Regions from separate parts of the Sphingobacterium zhuxiongii genome, predicted to be linked through region 4. Evidence: riboswitches for the same ligand, from Rfam matches in the RefSeq annotation. Region 4 holds a riboswitch; each other region holds the start of a gene.
The links. Region 4 has a riboswitch for S-adenosylmethionine ahead of GFH32_RS05750 (O-acetylhomoserine aminocarboxypropyltransferase/cysteine synthase family protein). Riboswitches for the same ligand answer to the same signal wherever they lie in the genome.

Region 1 (4,728 bases), 1.9 Mb from region 4:
AGTACCCTAATGATAAATAGGATTGCAATGTCTCGTTACCACCTTGTAATGAAACATTGTGGTTTTGAGTGAAACCATTGCGAACTGCAACATCCCACCAATCGAAGTTTGAATTTCTTAAATCTTCATTCCATCTAGGAAATTTGATATCACTTGCATTTTGAAATGAAGCGAAGTAATCATATAGCTCGCTACCATTCATCATTTCAAGATTACCATTCGTCAATTGGTTGAAACCAAGCTTTGTCGAATAGCTAAGCTGCATTTTTTGTGCTCTTGGCGCTTTTGTAGTTACGACAACAACACCGTTGGCACCTTGAGAACCATAGATGGATGTTGATGCAGCATCTTTTAATACGGTTAAGTTGGAGATATCATCTGGATTCAAGTCGCCCGGCGAATAACCAACGATAACCCCATCAATAACCCATAACGGACTTGTAACACCATTAACAGATGCTTGTCCACGGATAACAACGGCGCCACGCGTACCAGGACGTCCTGTTCCTGGAGCAACATATACACCGGCTGCCTTACCATTTAACATGTTTTCAACCGATGGTGTTGTTACATCTCTAAGTTTTTGTCCACTAACATTTTGTAATGCACCCGTTAAACTTTCTTTTTTCTGTTGAATACCGTACCCTACAACAACAACTTCATCTAATGAATTGACCGACTCTTCTAAGTCGATGCTCATGTTGTTTGACTCGATTTTACGTTCTACCTTTTCATAACCTACTGCAGAGATTACCAAGGTTTGACCTACTTTAGCGTTGATTGAGAACGCACCATTCTCATCAGTAGAAGAGACGGTCTTAGGATCTTCTTTGACGCTAATTGTTACAGCACTTAAAGGTCCTGAGGCACCTTTGATTGTTCCGGAAATTACTTCCTGAAAAGCAACAGCATGAATTGAACTTGACTCCTTGAGGTTTGACGCTAAAACAGCATCTGGAGTAAGTAGAGCTAATGTCAGTACCGATGTGATTGGATAAAATGTACTGGCAAGAAAGGCTCTTTTAAATCTTTTTTTGCACATAATTGTTGTGTTTAGTATGAGTAGTTTTGGCTACCACAATTTAGTCTTGTTACGACAATATTAACTTTTTGTAAATACAATACTCGACCTTTTTCTAACTCAAACGTTTGCGCATTTTTATGCAACCGATTGCATATGCAACTCCATGTAAATGCCTTTTTTAGTGTTTTCTTTAAATATTATTGCATAATAAGTTTGCTCAACAACTATAGGTCAGCAGCTTATAGTGGAAAGATTTTTTAATATTTATCCTATCTTCAATTTTCCTAATTGTTAAATTGATACGGGAGTCTAAGACCGCTCATTGCGACTTATTTTCTCAATTATTTGTGTACTTTTGCATTCAAATTTATCATATGACAATCGATCAAAGCTTCTATATTGGCTACGTTAGTAAAACCCGCGGTTTGAAAGGTGAAGTACAATTGTTCTTCGAATTTGAAGACTACATGGAACTCGATTTTGATGTGCTTTTTTTGGAGGTGAATAAGAAACTTGTGCCGTATTTTGTCGATCAGATAAAGATGCACAACAACAGTACAGCCTATGCTACATTTGAAGACATCGATCATATTGATAAAGCGCAAGTATTGGTGCGTAAGAAAATGTATCTCCCATTAGCACAAAAGCCTGAACGTGATCCTGACGATTTTAGATATACCGATCTTGTCGGTTATCTTGCGGTAGAGGAAGAAGAAGGAGAGTTGGGCGAAATCACACAGGTTCAAGAAATGCCACAGCAATTTATTGCAACAGTGGATATGGATGGAACAGAGGTGATGTTCCCATTGAACGAAAAGTTTATTGTCGGCATTGATCCTGAAGAACAAGTCGTTGTACTTCGACTTCCTGAAGGACTGATAGATATGTATTTCGAGCAGTAAAAGACATCTTTTCTACCGTATTCATTTTTATTTTATGGTTTTCATTTTGAGTTCTTGCTTCTATTAGCGATATTAGCCCTCGCTTATAGAGAAAGGCAGAGGGACTAGACCCGCTGAAGCCTTAGCAACCTGTCCCTTGACAAGGTGCTAAATTCTACCCCAATGGGAAAGATAAGTTGAAACTCAGATATCGCTGTGTTTTCTCTAAGCCTAACAATATTTTATGAAAATCGTAGAGCACATTAAGAACGCCAAGGGAAAGCCCCTATATTCATTCGAATTATTGCCGCCAGCAAAAGGCCAGGGGATTCAAAGTATATTCAAGACGATGGATGAACTAATGGAATTCAAACCTCCATTTATTGATGTTACATACCATCGTGAAGATTACCTTTATAAGCAGCATTCTAGCGGTTTGTTGGAACGCGTAGCTTATCGTAAGCGTCCCGGAACTGTTGCTATTTGTGCAGCTATCATGAGTAAGTATAAAGTCGATGCGGTTCCGCACTTAATTTGTGGTGGATTTACCAAAGAAGAGACTGAGAATGCTTTGATAGATCTAAACTTTTTGGGTATAGATAATGTGTTAGTATTACGTGGAGATGCTAGAAAGGGAGATTCAGACTTTATTCCAACAGTTGGTGGGCATGCTTACGCAACTGATTTATTGGAGCAGGTTGTCGATATGAATAATGGACGTTACTTGCATGAAGATATTGAATTCTCTGAAAAAACTGATTTTTGTATCGGCGTAGCGGGATATCCAGAAAAGCATTTTGAAGCGCCAAATTTCAATACTGATTTCAAATGGTTGAAAAAGAAAGTAGAAATGGGGGCTGAGTTTATTGTAACTCAGATGTTTTTCAACGTTAATAAATACAAAGAATTTGTAACCAAATGTAGAGAGCATGGAATCAATGTTCCTATTATCCCAGGCTTAAAACCACTAACAACAAAGAATCAGCTGATCACGCTACCTCGTATCTTTCACCTAGATATCCCTGAGGAGCTTAGCGAGGCTGTAGACGCTTGTAAAACCAATGCCGATGTACGTCAAGTGGGTGAGGAGTGGTTGGTTCAACAGTGTAAAGAACTTATTGAATTTGGAGCGCCAGTTCTTCACTTCTATACAATGAGTAACCCTGGACCTACCAAGAAAATAGTTGAAAAGCTCGTGTAGAGCAATTTCTAAATATAAGATTTAACAAAAAGAGAACCCTATAGCAGAGGTTCTCTTTTTGTTTTTCATAGTAGTATTCCAATTATAATGACTGCTGTACTGGTACTTGTTAAATTTTGTTAAGGAAGCCATTGATACTTAATTTCGATTTATCTTTATTTCTTTAATACTAACCTGTACTAGCTATGAATTATAATAAATTAAACAATCTACTTGGTTGGAGCTGTGGAATACTTGCGACTTTGATCTATATCATGTCTGTCGAAAGGTCAAGCAGCTGGTGGGATAACGGAGAATTTATCGCTTCTGCGTACAAATTAGAAGTTGTTCACCAACCTGGTGCTCCTCTATTTTTAATGCTTCAAAATGTGTTCTCGAACTTGGCAATGGGCGATGTTTCGAAAATTGCCTATTGGATGAATATAGGATCAGCAATTTGTAGCGGATTAACAATCGTATTCCTGTTCTGGACAATTACAGCTATTGCAAAGAAGTTAGTATTAAATAAATCAGAATGGACTTCGTCGAAACTGTATCAAGTGTTTGGAGCTGGTATTGTGGGGGCATTAGCATATAGCTTTACAGATTCATTTTGGTATTCAGCAATTGAATCGGAAGTTTATTCAATGTCATCCTTGTGTACAGCGGTGGTTTTCTGGTTGGCGCTTAAATGGGACGCAAGGGCTGATCAAGCAGATAGCAATAAGTGGTTAATATTAATTGCTTATGTTATGGGCCTGTCTATTGGTGTACATTTATTAAATCTATTGACTATTCCTGTAATTGCTTTAATGATATACTTCCGAAAAGCAACAGTGATTAACTGGAAGGGCATATCCAAATCATTAGCGATTGGTGTATCCGCTCTAGCCTTTGTATTATGGGGAGTTATTCAGTATAGTGTGCGGTTTGCTGCAAATTTTGACTTATTCTTCGTTAATACGCTAGGTATGCCTTTCGGCACCGGTGTGACAGTCTTTATTGTACTAATCGTCGCGGGCCTTGTTTATGGACTTTATTATTCGGTTCGTCATTCGAAAGTGCTTCTTAATTTAAGTTTACTGAGCTTGAGTTTTATTCTTCTTGGCTTTGGTTCTTATAGTTTGTTGCTCATTCGTTCTCAGACCAATATTACATTAAATAACTACGACCCCGACAACGCTTTCAATTTGCTAAGCTACCTTAGTCGCGAACAATATCAATCAGAACCCCTTTTTAAAGGACAGACATTTGATGCCAAACGAATTGATGTCAAAGAAGGTAGTACCTATAGAAAAGACAAAGATCGCTATCGGGAAATCAGTAGCAATGTTCGTTATGTATACGATAAAGAAATGCTATTCCCTAGAATTTATTCCGATAAGCATACCGATTTCTACCGCCAGTATTTGAATATTCCAGAAGGGCAATCGCCAACAATGGCCGATAATCTGAAGTTTTTCTTCAATTATCAATTTAATCATATGTACACGCGTTATTTCTTATGGAATTTTGTAGGAAGACAAAATGATACACCTAGTCAAGGACAAGTCTATGCAGGAAACTGGCTATCTGGAATTACCTTTATCGATAATATTCGACTTGCAGGACAAGACCACTTGTCAGAGCGTATGTTGAAAGAT
Region 2 (4,728 bases), 1.3 Mb from region 4:
TGTAATATTCATCTTTTGGTTTATTTTGTTATAATTATTATAAATTTACTGCTGATAACTCAAATATAAAGCCAAATTAAAAACGGATGCTTAAATCACTTATAGGGTCACTCTTGTTGACTGGATTGTTTATTTCATGTCAACCGAAAAGCGAACAGAAAGAGGAAATTGAGACCGAACAAACTCACCTTACCGCTACTTTAGCCAAGGATATTTTTGCGTTACCAACACACTGTTTACAGGTTGAATATCCAAACAAATTGGGGCAAACGATTGGGTCCGCTGCCGATCTAAAAACACCCAAGGCCTTACGTCCTGTGTTCTATGGTTGCTACGATTGGCATTCTTCAATGCATGGTTATTGGTCTATCGTCAAGTTAATGAAGCAATTTCCTGAGCTTGATGCAAATGGGGAAGTCCGTCAAGTTTTAAATACACATATCACTCCGGAAAATGTTGCGATTGAAAAGGCTTTTTTCGAGAATGAACATAATTTAGCCTTCGAGCGAACTTATGGATGGGCATGGTTATTTAAATTGCAAGAAGAATTGTACACATGGAATGATCCCGATGCAAAGCGTTGGCAAGCTGCATTACAGCCTTTGGTAGATCTTCTTGTGACTCGTTTTAAAGTATATCTTCCTAAGCAGCTTTATCCTATTCGGACAGGACAGCATGATAACACAGCATTTGGTCTTTCACTTTCGCTCGATTATGCGAGAACAGTGGGGGATAAGTCCTTCGAAGCGGCAATTAAAGAGCATGGCCTTCGATATTTTAAGCAGGATATAAATTGTAATCTTGCCTATGAACCTAGTGGTAATGATTTCTTATCCCCTTGCTTGGAGGAGGCATTCTTAATGAGTAAACTCATGGACAAGCAAGAGTATAATGCTTGGTTAGAAACCTTTATGCCTGTTTTATTCGATAAAAACTTCAAGCTGGAGCCTGCAGCTGTGAAAGATAGAACGGATGGAAAGCTTATACATCTCGATGGTTTAAATTACAGCCGTGCAGCATGCTTTTATGGAATTGCAAAACAGGTTCCCGAACTCCAACAATTACGTCTCCTCGCAGAGAAACATATCGCGTATTCCATTGGCAATATATCTGCTAAAGATGACTATATGGGTTCCCATTGGTTAGGAACCTTCGCTTTATACGCTTTGAGTGAAGGGGAGTGAAGTGTTAGATATTAGACATTAGATATTAGATAAGACATTAGATTTTAGATATTAGACTTTAAAGTTTTGAGAATCCAGCGATAAAGCAGAATTGCGACAACCATGATGTTGGCCGAATAGTTATAGCATTTTTCAAATTTTTCAACCTGGACTCTAATATTTAACGTCTTATATCTAACATCTAATGTCTAAAATCTAATGTCTAACATCTAGACCACAATTAACCTATTTTCCTCCAATTTTACAGCAACTCGCTGAATAAGGGTAATCCCGTCTTCTTTGGAAATAATTGCGGAGAGGTCTATCCCGCGTCTAGATAGTGCGGATAATAAAGCTGATCGGAAAGCAGATTTACTTTGTCCCCAATACGATTCGACAATGTCATTGTTTAGAACGACAAGTTCTTGTGTAGAGTAGTGATGAAACTGCTCGGCTAAATGTTGTTGTAATGATTTTGTGTTTGACATACAATTAAGATTTAAAATGTTGAACCATAATTGCATTCAGAAAGGGTGAAATAAAGGCGTATCGCGTTTATTTTGGCATAATACCCGTATTGTTTTACCACCGCGGTGTCTTCACTCGGTTGGTATTGCTATCGCAATTCTGAATACTCTACAAAGTTAGTAGATTTTATTTTTTATTTCCAAATTTTATTTCATTTTTTTGCTGAGATCAATTCTGTTTTTATGTTAAAACATTATGAATAAGCGTGTTAAAAAAAATGAAAGTGATTGCAATAGGGGATGTGTTTGATGGAAATAAAAATTAGACAAGTAAATTTATGCTAAGAAGTAGATAAATTTTGGAGATAAAATTAGACTTAGGTGCTTGAAAAGAATAAGTAAAAAACATTAGTATATACCAATATACCATCAGAATCTGGTAGTCTACTCTCGTAATCGTCAACCTAATAGGCTTTAGAACGTCTTTCAAAGCTCTAACTACTAACTACTAAATACTACCTACTAAATTCTCTACAGTTCTTTTCTCAACCTTGCTACCGGTATATTCATTGCTTCGCGGTATTTTGCTACGGTACGTCTAGCGATTGAATATCCTTTTTCTTTTAGAATATCGGTTAATTTTTCGTCGGCAAGAGGTTTTCTTTTGTCTTCGTTCGCGATACATTCTTCAAGAATTTTCTTGACTTCTTTGTTTGATACTTCTTCGCCTGATTCAGTTTGAATAGCTTCGGAGAAGAACGATTTTAAAAGAAAAGTACCGAACTCTGTTTGTACATATTTGGAGTTTGCGACACGGGAAACAGTTGATATATCCATTTCAATACGGTCAGCTATGTCTTTTAGAATCATAGGCTTAAGCATACGGTCGTCACCAGTTAAGAAATACTCGTATTGGTATTCCATAATGGCGTTCATCGTTTTCAACAAAGTCTGTTGTCTTTGTTTGATGGCATCGATAAACCACTTTGCGGAGTCTAATTTCTGTTTTACAAATTGTACAGCCTCACGCATTTTTTTGTCGTTTTTCTCTGCTTTTTCATAGTGCTCAAACATTTCTTGGTAGGAGCGAGATACGCGAAGTTCGGGTGCATTTCTACCATTTAAGGTTAAATGGAGTACGCCGTCGTTGTTACTAATATGAAAATCGGGAATAATATGCAGTTGTTTTCCAGCAACAGCGCCAGAATCTCCAGGCTTAGGATTTAGTTTCAATATTTCATTGACAATATCCTTCAATTCTTCCGAATTAACGCCCAGTTGTTTTTCAATTTTATCGTAGTGCTTTTTGGTAAACTCATCCAAGTAGTTTTCGACAACTTGCATTGCCTTTTGAATCGTGGAGTTTTCCTGATCTTTTTTGCGAAGCTGTATCGCTAAGCATTCTTGCAGGCTCCGCGCACCAATACCTGCGGGGTCGAATTCTTGGATAACCTTAAGCATCTCTTCGACGTCTTTCTCTTCTACAATAATATTTTGAGAGAAGGCTAAATCATCGATTAGTGAGGGGATAGGGCGTCGAAGATAACCATCGTCGTCTAGACTACCGATTATTTGTTGTCCTATTAAATAGTCTTTATTGGAAAGGGCAAGTAGGTCAAGTTGATTTTGAAGATTTTCAAAGAATGAATCTTGGATAGCAATAGGCATTTCCTTTTTGTTATCGTCATCATCTGAATCATAGCCTGATCCATAGTCTTTATAGTCGTCTTCTTGAATATATTCATCTACGCTGAACTCGTCTTCGTAGGTGTTTTCATCGGAGTTGAAATCGTCATCGGGATCCTTGTCAGGGTATTCCTCAACAGGATCGTTCATATTAGCTAAACTGCCGTCTTCTAATGCAGGGTTTTCTTCGAGCTCTTCTTTAATGCGTGCATCTAATGATACTGTAGGCACTTGAAGAAGCTTGATAAATTGGATCTGCTGAGGCGATAATTTTTGTAGTAATTTCTGCTGTAGTGTTTGTCTTAACATGTCCCCGATTATAAATCATCGTAAAAATAGCGAATATTATTTAATGAAGATCAATATATTCCTTAGCAAATTTCAATTTAGGTATAATTTTTGCGGCCTGAAGACTTCATACACAAGGAGAAAAGTGCTTCCAAAAGCGAATTGTTAAAATTCGTTAATTTTTAGACCTAAGTACATTTTTAAGCGTTTTAATACAGTTTTTTCCAAAGTTTTGCTCATATTTACCTCATGTTTAGACGGGTCAAAAACAAATTCTTGCGTATTGCACTGATAGCTATCTATTTTGTTATTTTATTCACTTGTGCAGTACAAATCAACTTTCTGGGCTTGTTTGGTGCATCGCCTACCAAGAAAGAGATTTTGTTGCCCAGCTTAAATATTTCCTCAGAGCTGTATACTGCTGACTCCGTTTTGATCGGTCGTTATTACAAGCAAGATCGTGATCCCGTTCCTTTCGATAGTATTTCTCCTAATATCATAAACGCATTGATTGCTACAGAAGATGTTCGTTTTTACAAACATAATGGTGTAGATGTAATCGGCTTGTTTGGTGGTTTGTTGTCAACTTTTGGAGGTAGCGATCGTGGTGCAAGTACGATTACCCAGCAATTAGCAAAGAATCTATACCGTACCCGCTATCAAGATTCGCAGGGTTCACTGGGTAAAGTACCGGGATTAGGACTTTTGGTGACGAAATACAAGGAGTGGATGACGGCTTTTAAGCTGGAAAATAAATATAGTAAGCAAGAGATTATTACGATGTACTTGAATACGGTTTCCTTTAGCAATAATGCCTACGGGATTAAATCGGCTTCTGTACGTTATTTTGATAAATTACCGTCTGAGATTACGGTTAACGAAGCGGCTGTCTTGGTTGGGATGCTGAAAGGAACAACGCTTTATAACCCGATTCGTAATCCTAAAAATGCGCTGACCCGTAGAAATGTAGTTTTAGGACAGATGCAGAAGGAAGGATATTTGAAAGCCGAGGAAGTAAAGTCGCTGTCGAAGGATTCCCTTGGCTTAAATTTAAACAATAAAGAAGTTCGTAGTTCTAATGATTCCTATTTACGTACTGCCGTTGAAAAGTGGTTAGAGAAATG
Region 3 (4,728 bases), 2.0 Mb from region 4:
CCGTTTTGCGTAAATGCATATCCTGCTAATTGCTCACCAAAATATTCAACCATATCGTTACGTTCGAATTCTCCATGTACTAATACATCGATGTCTAATTCTTCTTGTAAACGAATAGTTCTCTCGGTTTCTTCAGCAATCTCTTTATCGTATTGTTCTTGAGAGATAGCGCCTTTTTTCAAATCAGCTCTCCACTTACGAACATCTTTTGTTTGAGGGAATGAACCAATTGTTGTAGTCGCAAAACCTGGTAAGTTAAATTTAGCTTGTTGAGCAGCTTTACGTGCGTCAAAATTTGAAGTACGCTTAGCATCGTCATCTGTAATATTACTTACGCGTTCCTTAACCTCTGGTTTGTGGATTAATGGAGATGTACGACGGCTTTCAGCAGCTGCTTTGTTTGATGCATAACGATCTTGTGTCGCTGCGTCAACTTCGCCTTCTGCCAATACAGCAAGGTCTTTTACTTCCGCTAATTTTTGTTTAGCGAATGCCAACCAATTTTTAACTTCTGCAGGAAGAGATTCTTCATTTTGCTCATTATCTAAATCAAAAGGAACGTGCAATAAAGATGAAGAAGGAGCAACCCATACGCGGTCTTTACCTAAAGCATCTACTGCTTGTTTGATTTTTAATAAAGAGTTTTCGTAATCATTTTTCCAGATATTTCTACCTTCAACAATACCTAATGATAAAGTTAATGAAGCTGGGATTTTTGATAATATAGTGTCAAGCTGTTTTTCACCACGAACAAGGTCAAGGTGAAGTGCATGTACAGGAAGACTAACTGCTGTGTCTTCGTTGTCACGTAAAGCTTCAAAGTAAGTTGCAACGATTAATTTAACGCCTTTCGCAGCAGCAGCAAGTTTTTCGAAAACTTTACCGTATAGAGCGCGAGTCGCATCATCAATATCTAATGCCAAGAATGGCTCATCAATTTGAACGTATTGAGCACCTGCATCAGCAAGTTTAGATAGGATTTCTTCGTAAACCGGAAGTAAGTTGTCGATTAGATCGATACGATTAAATCCGTTTTCTTTTTCTTTACCTAATAATAAATAAGAGATTGGGCCAATGAAAACTGGTTTAGTTTCAATGCCTAATTTTTTTGCTTCATTATATTCACTTAAGAACTTCTCTGAAGTCAATTTAAATTCTTGGTTTTTTACAAACTCAGGAACAATATAGTGATAGTTAGTATCAAACCATTTTGTCATTTCCATGGCAGTAACATCTACGCCGCCTTCTTGGAAACCACGCGCCATTGCAAAATATAAATCTAAGTTATATTGGCGATCGATTTTATTTAATAATGAATTGTAACGAGCAGGGATAGCGCCTACTGTTAAAGATAAGTCTAGTACTTGATCATAAAAAGAAAAATCATTCGATGGGATCAAATCGATACCTGCATCTTTTTGAGTCTTCCAGTTGCCTTCACGGATTTTCAGTCCAGCTTGCAATAATTCTTCCGCGCTAATTTTTTTCGCCCAGTAAGCTTCGTTAGCTTTCTTTAGCTCGCGGAATGCACCCACACGCGGGTAACCTAAGTTGTTTGTTAATAACATACAGTATTGAATAAATTTAATATACTATTTTACTTTGCTAGAGAAGGCCACTTAGGACTAGTGAGCTTGGCTTATCATTCCTTTTTAAAGGTAGAATTTAGCACCTTGTCAAGAGACAGGTTGCTAAGGCTTCATCGGGTCTATTCCCTCTGCCTTTCTCTATAAGCGACGGCTAAGATATGGAGAAGAAATGGAAAAAACAAAAAAAGTATTTAGTAATTACCAACTAGCTCGCGGATGTCGATTTTTTGGTAAAAAGCAAGGAGTATTTACGAGGCTAACACCACGTCTTCAATCGAAGTAATTTAAGCGCTCATCATTAAATAGAATAAGCAATCAGATTTGTAACTGATTGCTTATTCTTATACTGTCGGTCTCTTAAGAGAGCATTTTGTCTAGAAAGCTTGCGACTGAGCAAAAGGTGAATCTAATATGCACATTGTCGCGATAATCAATGTCGAATTAGCTGACCAATAGCTTATAACCCTTACCATGAACATTTACAATTTCCACATTTGGATCTTCTTTTAGGTATTTTCTTAATTTGCTCAAGAATACATCCATACTACGACCTGTGAAATAATTGTCATCATGCCAAATTTTGACTAAAGCTTCTTCGCGTGTTAGCACGTCGTTTTTCTTTAGGCATAAAAGACGCAATAACTCGGCTTCTTTCGTAGAAAGCTTTTGTTGTTGACCTTTGTACGAAATGATTTGACTGGTATAGTCGAAAAAGTAATCGCCAATTTCAAATTTGTCTGCAAGCTCTTCTTCTTTATCTTTTGCTGCACGTTTTAAAAGTGCATTAATTCTCAAAAGAAGCTCCTCGACGCGAAAAGGTTTCGTGATATAATCATCACCTCCAAGTTCGAAAGCTTGTGTCTTATCTTCCATCATTCCTTTTGCTGTTGCATAAATTATGGGAATGGTTTGATTAATCTTACGTATATCTTTTCCTAAAGAAAAACCATCTTTTTTAGGCATCATAACATCCAGGATGCATAAGTCAAAATTATCCTTTCTAAAGGCTTCTAACGCTTCTTGACCATCTTTGCTCAATACAACATCAAATTTGCCTTTTAATTCAAGGTAGTCTTTTAAAAGATCGCCCAAATTTGGATCATCTTCCGCTAATAATATTTTTTGATTCATATATTTCCTTTGCTATTTATTAAGCAACCTCTTTCGAGGAATGCTTTAATGGTAAAGTTACTTCAAATTGCGTGCCCTTGTCTTTTTCACTTTTTACAGTGATTTTTCCATTCAGGCGTTTTATAATGTCATTCACATAGCTTAGACCCAATCCAAAACCTTTCACATTGTGAATATTCCCTGTAGGGATACGGTAGAATTGATCAAATATCTTTTCCGCTTGGTCTTTCGTCATTCCAATTCCCTTATCGGCGACAGAAATAACGATACTCTTGCCGCGATTAAAAGTTTTGAATGTTATTTCTGGCTTCTCTTGGCTATATTTAATTGCATTATCTACCAAATTATACATAACGTTTGATAGGTGAAGTTCATCTCCAATCACCAAATCATTGGTAGCATCCAGGTGAACGTTTAAGATTCCTTCAGCTTTTTCTAACTGAAGCTTCATACTTTCTAACACTGCATTTGCCAAATTGTTGATTTGAACATTTGTTCTTTCAATCTTTAAATTTTCTTTTTCAAGTCTTGCAATGTTTAACACACGCTCAATATGAGATCCTAACCGCACATTTTCATCGTATATGATGTTAGCTAATTTGCTTACTCGACGTTCATCTGCCGATATTTCAGGGTCTTTCAGTGACTCGGAGGCAATCATAATCGTCGCTACTGGCGTCTTAAACTCATGCGTCATATTATTGATAAAATCGGTTTTCATTTCCGAGATCTTTTTCTGACGGAAGATGATTGTCAAGGTATACGCAAAACAACCAATCAGTAATGCCAATAAGGTCAAAATAGGGAGCAACCAATAGCCCATCGTACCTGCAATGATGGAGCCTTTATTGGGGAAGTAAACTCTTAGTTCTCCAGGCGATTTACCCTCGTCACTCTGAAATAAGCGAGCCTTATAAACCATCGGTGGATTTTTACTTTCTTCAATCGTTTCATTATTGTAATTAAACACTGCCTGAAAGATTAACGGGCTGTTTTCGGAATTACGAACCTGCATTACGAAGGAAGAATTGATTCCGCGTTGATCTAGTTCATTAATCAACAAGTCGACGGCCTGCGTTTTATCAATACGTTGTTCTAATGGTCTTTTAGAGAGTTGCATCCCAATGGCGACATCTTCCATGATTGCACTTTGTTTACCTCCCATTATTTTTAACGAGTCGAACAAGGTCGCTGCACCAATTAATTTCTGATTTCTAAGCTTATTCAGCTTTTTCTCTAATAAATCAATCTGTCCGAGTAAACGTGTATTAACCGGTGGGGGTAAGGTACGAATTTGATAGGTCGCAGTAAGCGAAGAATTCGGTCCGAAAATAGGGATCAAATATCGAGCACTATCATCTTTTGCCTTTACCTCTTTAATCTCTCGAACAGCATAAACTCTAGCAAATTCTCCGATTGTATTTTCGCTTGTATAACCTTGTTCTAAGGTAATGCGAACATAGTTACTATATTCTTTGCGACGTATATAGGTTTCATAAAACTCATTTGTAATCAATACCGTTGGGTACTGTTGATTTAAACGAGTTTCCATTTCGTTAAAGCGTTGGGTATGGGAGAACGCTAAACGCTGTAGTAACTTTATACTATCCTGATATTTGACTTGGAGTCCTAAGCTTTCTTCGTTTTTTTTCAACTGCTCTTGATCCTGTCGAAATTTCTCTTGATTCTCTCGCTCTTGCTGACGCGCAAATTCGTAAATCTCAATTCGCTCGATTCTGTTGGCAACAGCAGTTAGGGACGCTTTGACGGCTTCATCAAATAATTTAGATTTCTGTTTGAAAGATTCACGTACGAAGTAATACTGCATGGCCATTACACCTAATAGTGCAATAGACATCAATCCGATTATCAACGTAATACTTCTTTTCTTCATTTGTTACAAAAGTAATAAGGGATTTAAGTCTATTTCTCCATTTAACACAATTTAACAGCGATCAAAGCGGAATCTTAGGAAATATCGATCGGACATTGAGTAAATTTGAATAAA
Region 4 (4,728 bases):
CTGTCCAAATGAAGATGGTTGTAGACCGCAAATCGTTGGTAAAATCCAACACTTTATTGGCCGGAAGATGATGGATATCCAAGGCCTTGGCGATGAAACCATTGAAACATTTTTTCGCTTAGGGTTGATATCTAAGATTTCAGACCTATACGCTCTGAAAGATCATCAAGATAATTTGGTCGGCTTGGAACGTTTCGGTCAAAAATCAATAGATAATATGCTAGCGGGAATTGAGGCTTCCAAACAAAAGCCTTTTGAGAAAGTTTTGTTCGGATTAGGCATCCGTCATATTGGTGAAACTGTGGCAAAGAAATTAGCACAGCATTTCAAAAATATTGACGCGATTGCTACTGCAACCGCATTAGAAATTGAAGCGGTGCCAGATATTGGTTTCCGAATCGCAGAAAGCATCCATTTCTATCTTAATCAAGATGAACATTGGGCAGAGATTCAAAAACTAAAAGATGCAGGGCTTCAATTCGCTATTGAAGAAAAAGAAGTCGTATTTGCAGGAGATGGATTGGCAGGCAAGACTTTTTTGATCTCTGGCGTTTTTGTAGATTATTCGCGAGAAGAACTGACCGCTTTAATTGAATCCCATGGAGGAAAGATGCTTAGCAGTATTTCCGCAAAGCTGAACTTTCTAGTTGCAGGTGATAAAATGGGTCCATCCAAATTGGCAAAAGCTGAAAAGTTGCAAGTTCCGATTATCTCGGAGAGCGAGTTATTAGCCATGATAAATAATTAAAAATACTTAAATTAAATAATTATACACGAATGAATGAGCTTCAAGGAGCAGGAGTAGCGATAGTTACCCCTTTTAATGCAGACGGATCTGTGGATTATGAGACCCTAGGTAGACTAATAGACTACCAAATCCAAGGGGGAATTGATTACATTGTTTCATTGGGAACAACGGGCGAAACCGCTACGTTGTCTAATGAGGAACGAAAGCAGGTTTGGGCATTTACTTCGAAGCACGTCAATAAACGTATCCCTTTAGTCGCTGGTATTGGAGGCAATAATACCATGGAAATTGCCGAATTAACTCGAAATTTCGATGTCTTGGATTATATTGCGATACTATCAGTTTCTCCATACTATAACAAGCCAACGCAAGAGGGTATATACCAACATTACAAGGTTATTTCAGAAGCCTCTCCCCTTCCAATTATATTGTATAATGTTCCCGGCCGTACCGGCAGCAATATGACATCCGCAACTACACTTCGATTAGCTAATGATTTTAACAACATTATCGCTATAAAAGAAGCATCAGGTAGTTTTGCACAATTTAGCGAAATACTGCGCGACAAACCGAAAGAGTTTATGCTGATTTCCGGAGACGATCCGGCAACTTTACCAATGATCGCTTTAGGCGCTGTTGGCGTTATATCAGTTGTAGGAAACGCTTACCCAAATAAGGTTTCAGCGCTTACGCATCTATGCCTTGAAGGAAATTACGAACAAGCAAGAATTATCCATTCTGATTTATTGCGTATTACCGACCTGTGTTTTATCGAAGGAAACCCAGCTGGAGTAAAATATATTTTAAAACAAAAAGGCTTTGGTGTTGATACCGTTCGTTTACCTTTAGTACCAGTTGGAAAACAGACGCAAGAGGGCATCGAACAGGAAATGAAGAAGCTAGCTTAGCTTACATTTTCAATTTTATTTGCGGACATATAGCTACTATTGAAACTGATTACCATAAACTTCTATATTTTAGGTATCTTTTTTGTGGTTTGCTGACAAAATAATCTTAACATGGAAACCACAACAAACCAAGTCCCTAAAAAAGGTGGATCGGCAATTCGTAAGTTTATCAGTTGGACGCTTTTAATTCTAGTCTTGTTAGGCGGCGGTCTGATTTATTGGAAATACTATTTTGTATTTGGTGAAGGAGTCAAATCTGGAGTCCTGAATTATGCTGTAAAGAAAGGAAATCTATTTAAAACCTATGAGGGTAAACTGATTCAAGAGGGCTTTGGTACGAGCAAGGCAGGAACAGGGTTAACGAGTAATCAGTTTGAGTTCTCTATAGAAAACGACTCTATTTACCGAATCCTCGAAGTGAATAGCGGTAAAGTTTTTGATTTGCATTACAAAGAATATAAAGGAGCTTTACCATGGCGTGGTAATACCGTTTACATCGTCGATCAAATTATACAGATGCGTGATATAAAGGCTGGATCTTACTAAGCCTTCGCATTTACTAATATTATATTTTTACGAGCTTCCGCTTTCGATAATTTCAAGATTTATCGAGTTCGGAAGCTCGTTTATTAAAAAAACATTGCAAAATTGAATTTGGCAATGTATATTTGCGCAGTGCCGAGCAATCGGTACCTAATCAAAACCCTTCCAATCGATTGGTCTTGATTTATAAAGAAGTGGCGAGAGACTGGCTCAAAGACCCACTGGCAACCTTCAATAGCGATTGAAAAGGTGCCAATTCCTGTCCAAAGCAATTAAGCTGCGGAGCATATAAATGACATAGACTATGACTTCAACTATTTCAAATTCTTTAATTGGATATTCTAGCGGAAAACCGACTAGCAAGTGCTCCAATACTTTCTTTTTCGTCGTGAACACCTGTTCACGAATGCGATAGTCGTCGGTATCTAACTGGGTTCTACCGTTGTGGAATCTACATACCTTTACAAGACGACCAAAAGCAACACAAAAAAGAAAACAATTCATTATTTATCATTTTAAAAATCTACAACAATGGCTGATATTAAAAACTTAAAATTTGAAACATTACAGGTACATGCAGGACAAGAAGTTGACCCAACTACAGGATCTAGGGCCGTACCAATCTATCAAACTTCCTCATATGTTTTCAACAATGCAGAACATGGAGCTAATTTATTCGCATTAAAACAATTCGGAAATATCTATACCCGCATCATGAACCCTACAACCGATGTGTTTGAAAAACGCATTGCAGCTTTAGAGGGAGGTGTTGCAGCAGTTGCAGTTGCATCGGGACAGGCAGCTCAATTTATCGCACTAACGAATATCTTGGAAGCAGGCGACAACTTTGTTTCTGGTGCAAATCTTTACGGCGGTACTTATAACCAATTCAAAGTATCTTTCAAACGATTAGGTATCGAAGCTCGTTTTGCAGCAGATACAGACGCAGACAATATCGAAGCATTAATCGATGATAAAACAAAAGCTATTTACGTAGAGACAATCGGAAACCCGAGCTATAACATCCCTGATTTCGAACGCATCTCGGCTGTAGCTAAAAAACATGATTTGCCTTTAATCGTTGATAACACATTCGGTGCTGGTGGTTATTTATTTAAACCTTTAGAACATGGTGCTAATGTCGTTGTTGAATCAGCAACCAAATGGATTGGCGGTCATGGAACTAGTATTGGTGGTGTCATCATCGATGGTGGTAACTACAACTGGGGGAATGGTAAGTTCAAGCAATTCTCTGAACCTTCTGAAGGATATCATGGACTTGTATTTGCTGACGTATTCGGTGAAAACGGACCTTTTGGAAATATTCAATTTGCAATTAGAGCACGTGTTGAAGGATTAAGAGACTTTGGCCCTGCCCTATCACCTTTCAACTCGTTCTTATTAGTACAGGGTTTGGAAACATTATCACTTCGTGTTCAACGACATGTTGACAATACGTTAGAAATTGCACAATGGTTAGATGCTCATCCTCAAGTTGAGAAAGTAAGCTACCCAGGATTAAAGAATCATCCTTATCATCAAAATGCACAAAAGTATTTGAAGAATGGTTATGGAGCAGTGCTATCGTTCACGGTAAAAGGCGGAGTTGAAAAAGCAAATGAATTTATTGACTCTCTTCAATTAATTAGTCACCTTGCGAATGTTGGAGATGCGAAAACGCTAATTATTCATCCAGCAGCAACAACCCATCAACAATTGAGTGCTGAAGATCAATTAAAAGCAGGGGTAGCACCAGGACAATTAAGATTGTCAGTTGGTATTGAACACATCGAGGATATCAAAGCAGATCTAGAACAAGCATTTGAGAAAATCAAATAGTTTGAACGATTAGTAGAATATAAAAAAAGAAAAGAGCACACTAAAAGTATACCATGAGTAAAAAACTGGTTATCGGGATGTTTGGATTCGGCGTAGTCGGCCAAGGATTATACGATATCATCAAAACGAAGGATTTAAATCTAGAGATTAAGAAGTTTGTAATCAAAAATGCAGATAAGAAAAGAAGTCTCCCAGCTGAACTATTTACCACGGATGCGAATGTCATATTAGATGATCCTGAAATTAATACGGTAGTTGAGCTAATTGATGATGCTGATGCAGCATTTGAAATAACGAAACGCGCCCTATCTACTGGCAAAAATGTCGTATCAGCAAACAAGAAAATGATTGCGACGCATTTAGAAGAACTTGTTGAGATTCAACATCAACACGGCACTTCTTTGCTATATGAAGGTGCTGTCTGCGGAAGTATTCCAATCATTCGTAATTTAGAAGAGTACTATGACAATGAACTATTGCATTCTGTAAGTGGTATTTTCAATGGGTCTTCAAACTATATTCTATCGAAAATATTCAATGAAGGTCAGAGTTATGATGTTGCACTAAAAAAAGCGCAAGATTTAGGATTCGCAGAAACCGACCCAACATTAGATGTTGGCGGTTTTGACCCGAAATTCAAATTAGCTATTGTTGCTTCTCATGCTTATGGATTATACATTAATCCAGAAG

Region 1: it holds a riboswitch for S-adenosylmethionine, as region 4 does, so the genes downstream of both, GFH32_RS15950 (methylenetetrahydrofolate reductase) here and GFH32_RS05750 (O-acetylhomoserine aminocarboxypropyltransferase/cysteine synthase family protein) in region 4, are expected to answer to the same signal.
Region 2: it holds a riboswitch for S-adenosylmethionine, as region 4 does, so the genes downstream of both, GFH32_RS11280 (5-oxoprolinase) here and GFH32_RS05750 (O-acetylhomoserine aminocarboxypropyltransferase/cysteine synthase family protein) in region 4, are expected to answer to the same signal.
Region 3: it holds a riboswitch for S-adenosylmethionine, as region 4 does, so the genes downstream of both, metE (5-methyltetrahydropteroyltriglutamate--homocysteine S-methyltransferase) here and GFH32_RS05750 (O-acetylhomoserine aminocarboxypropyltransferase/cysteine synthase family protein) in region 4, are expected to answer to the same signal.

Annotation. Positions count from the first base shown of each region.
Region 1 covers NZ_CP045652.1:3,757,021-3,761,748, reverse strand. Annotated here, with positions in the region: gene GFH32_RS15960 (SusC/RagA family TonB-linked outer membrane protein) at 1-1,042, opposite strand, end outside; gene rimM (ribosome maturation factor RimM) at 1,399-1,926, shown strand; SAM riboswitch class I at 2,007-2,104, shown strand; gene GFH32_RS15950 (methylenetetrahydrofolate reductase) at 2,150-3,106, shown strand; gene GFH32_RS15945 (glycosyltransferase family 117 protein) at 3,292-4,728, shown strand, end outside.
Region 2 covers NZ_CP045652.1:2,626,576-2,631,303, reverse strand. Annotated here, with positions in the region: gene GFH32_RS11290 (DUF937 domain-containing protein) at 1-12, opposite strand, end outside; gene GFH32_RS11285 (DUF2891 domain-containing protein) at 87-1,184, shown strand; gene GFH32_RS11280 (5-oxoprolinase) at 1,394-1,651, opposite strand; SAM-I-IV-variant riboswitch at 1,709-1,803, opposite strand; gene rpoN (RNA polymerase factor sigma-54) at 2,162-3,625, opposite strand; gene GFH32_RS11270 (transglycosylase domain-containing protein) at 3,854-4,728, shown strand, end outside.
Region 3 covers NZ_CP045652.1:3,636,115-3,640,842, reverse strand. Annotated here, with positions in the region: gene metE (5-methyltetrahydropteroyltriglutamate--homocysteine S-methyltransferase) at 1-1,568, opposite strand, end outside; SAM riboswitch class I at 1,637-1,736, opposite strand; gene GFH32_RS15440 (response regulator transcription factor) at 2,031-2,720, opposite strand; gene GFH32_RS15435 (sensor histidine kinase) at 2,740-4,614, opposite strand.
Region 4 covers NZ_CP045652.1:1,318,493-1,323,220, reverse strand. Annotated here, with positions in the region: gene ligA (NAD-dependent DNA ligase LigA) at 1-748, shown strand, start outside; gene dapA (4-hydroxy-tetrahydrodipicolinate synthase) at 778-1,656, shown strand; gene GFH32_RS05755 (hypothetical protein) at 1,768-2,202, shown strand; SAM riboswitch class I at 2,381-2,494, shown strand; gene GFH32_RS05750 (O-acetylhomoserine aminocarboxypropyltransferase/cysteine synthase family protein) at 2,731-4,038, shown strand; gene GFH32_RS05745 (homoserine dehydrogenase) at 4,092-4,728, shown strand, end outside.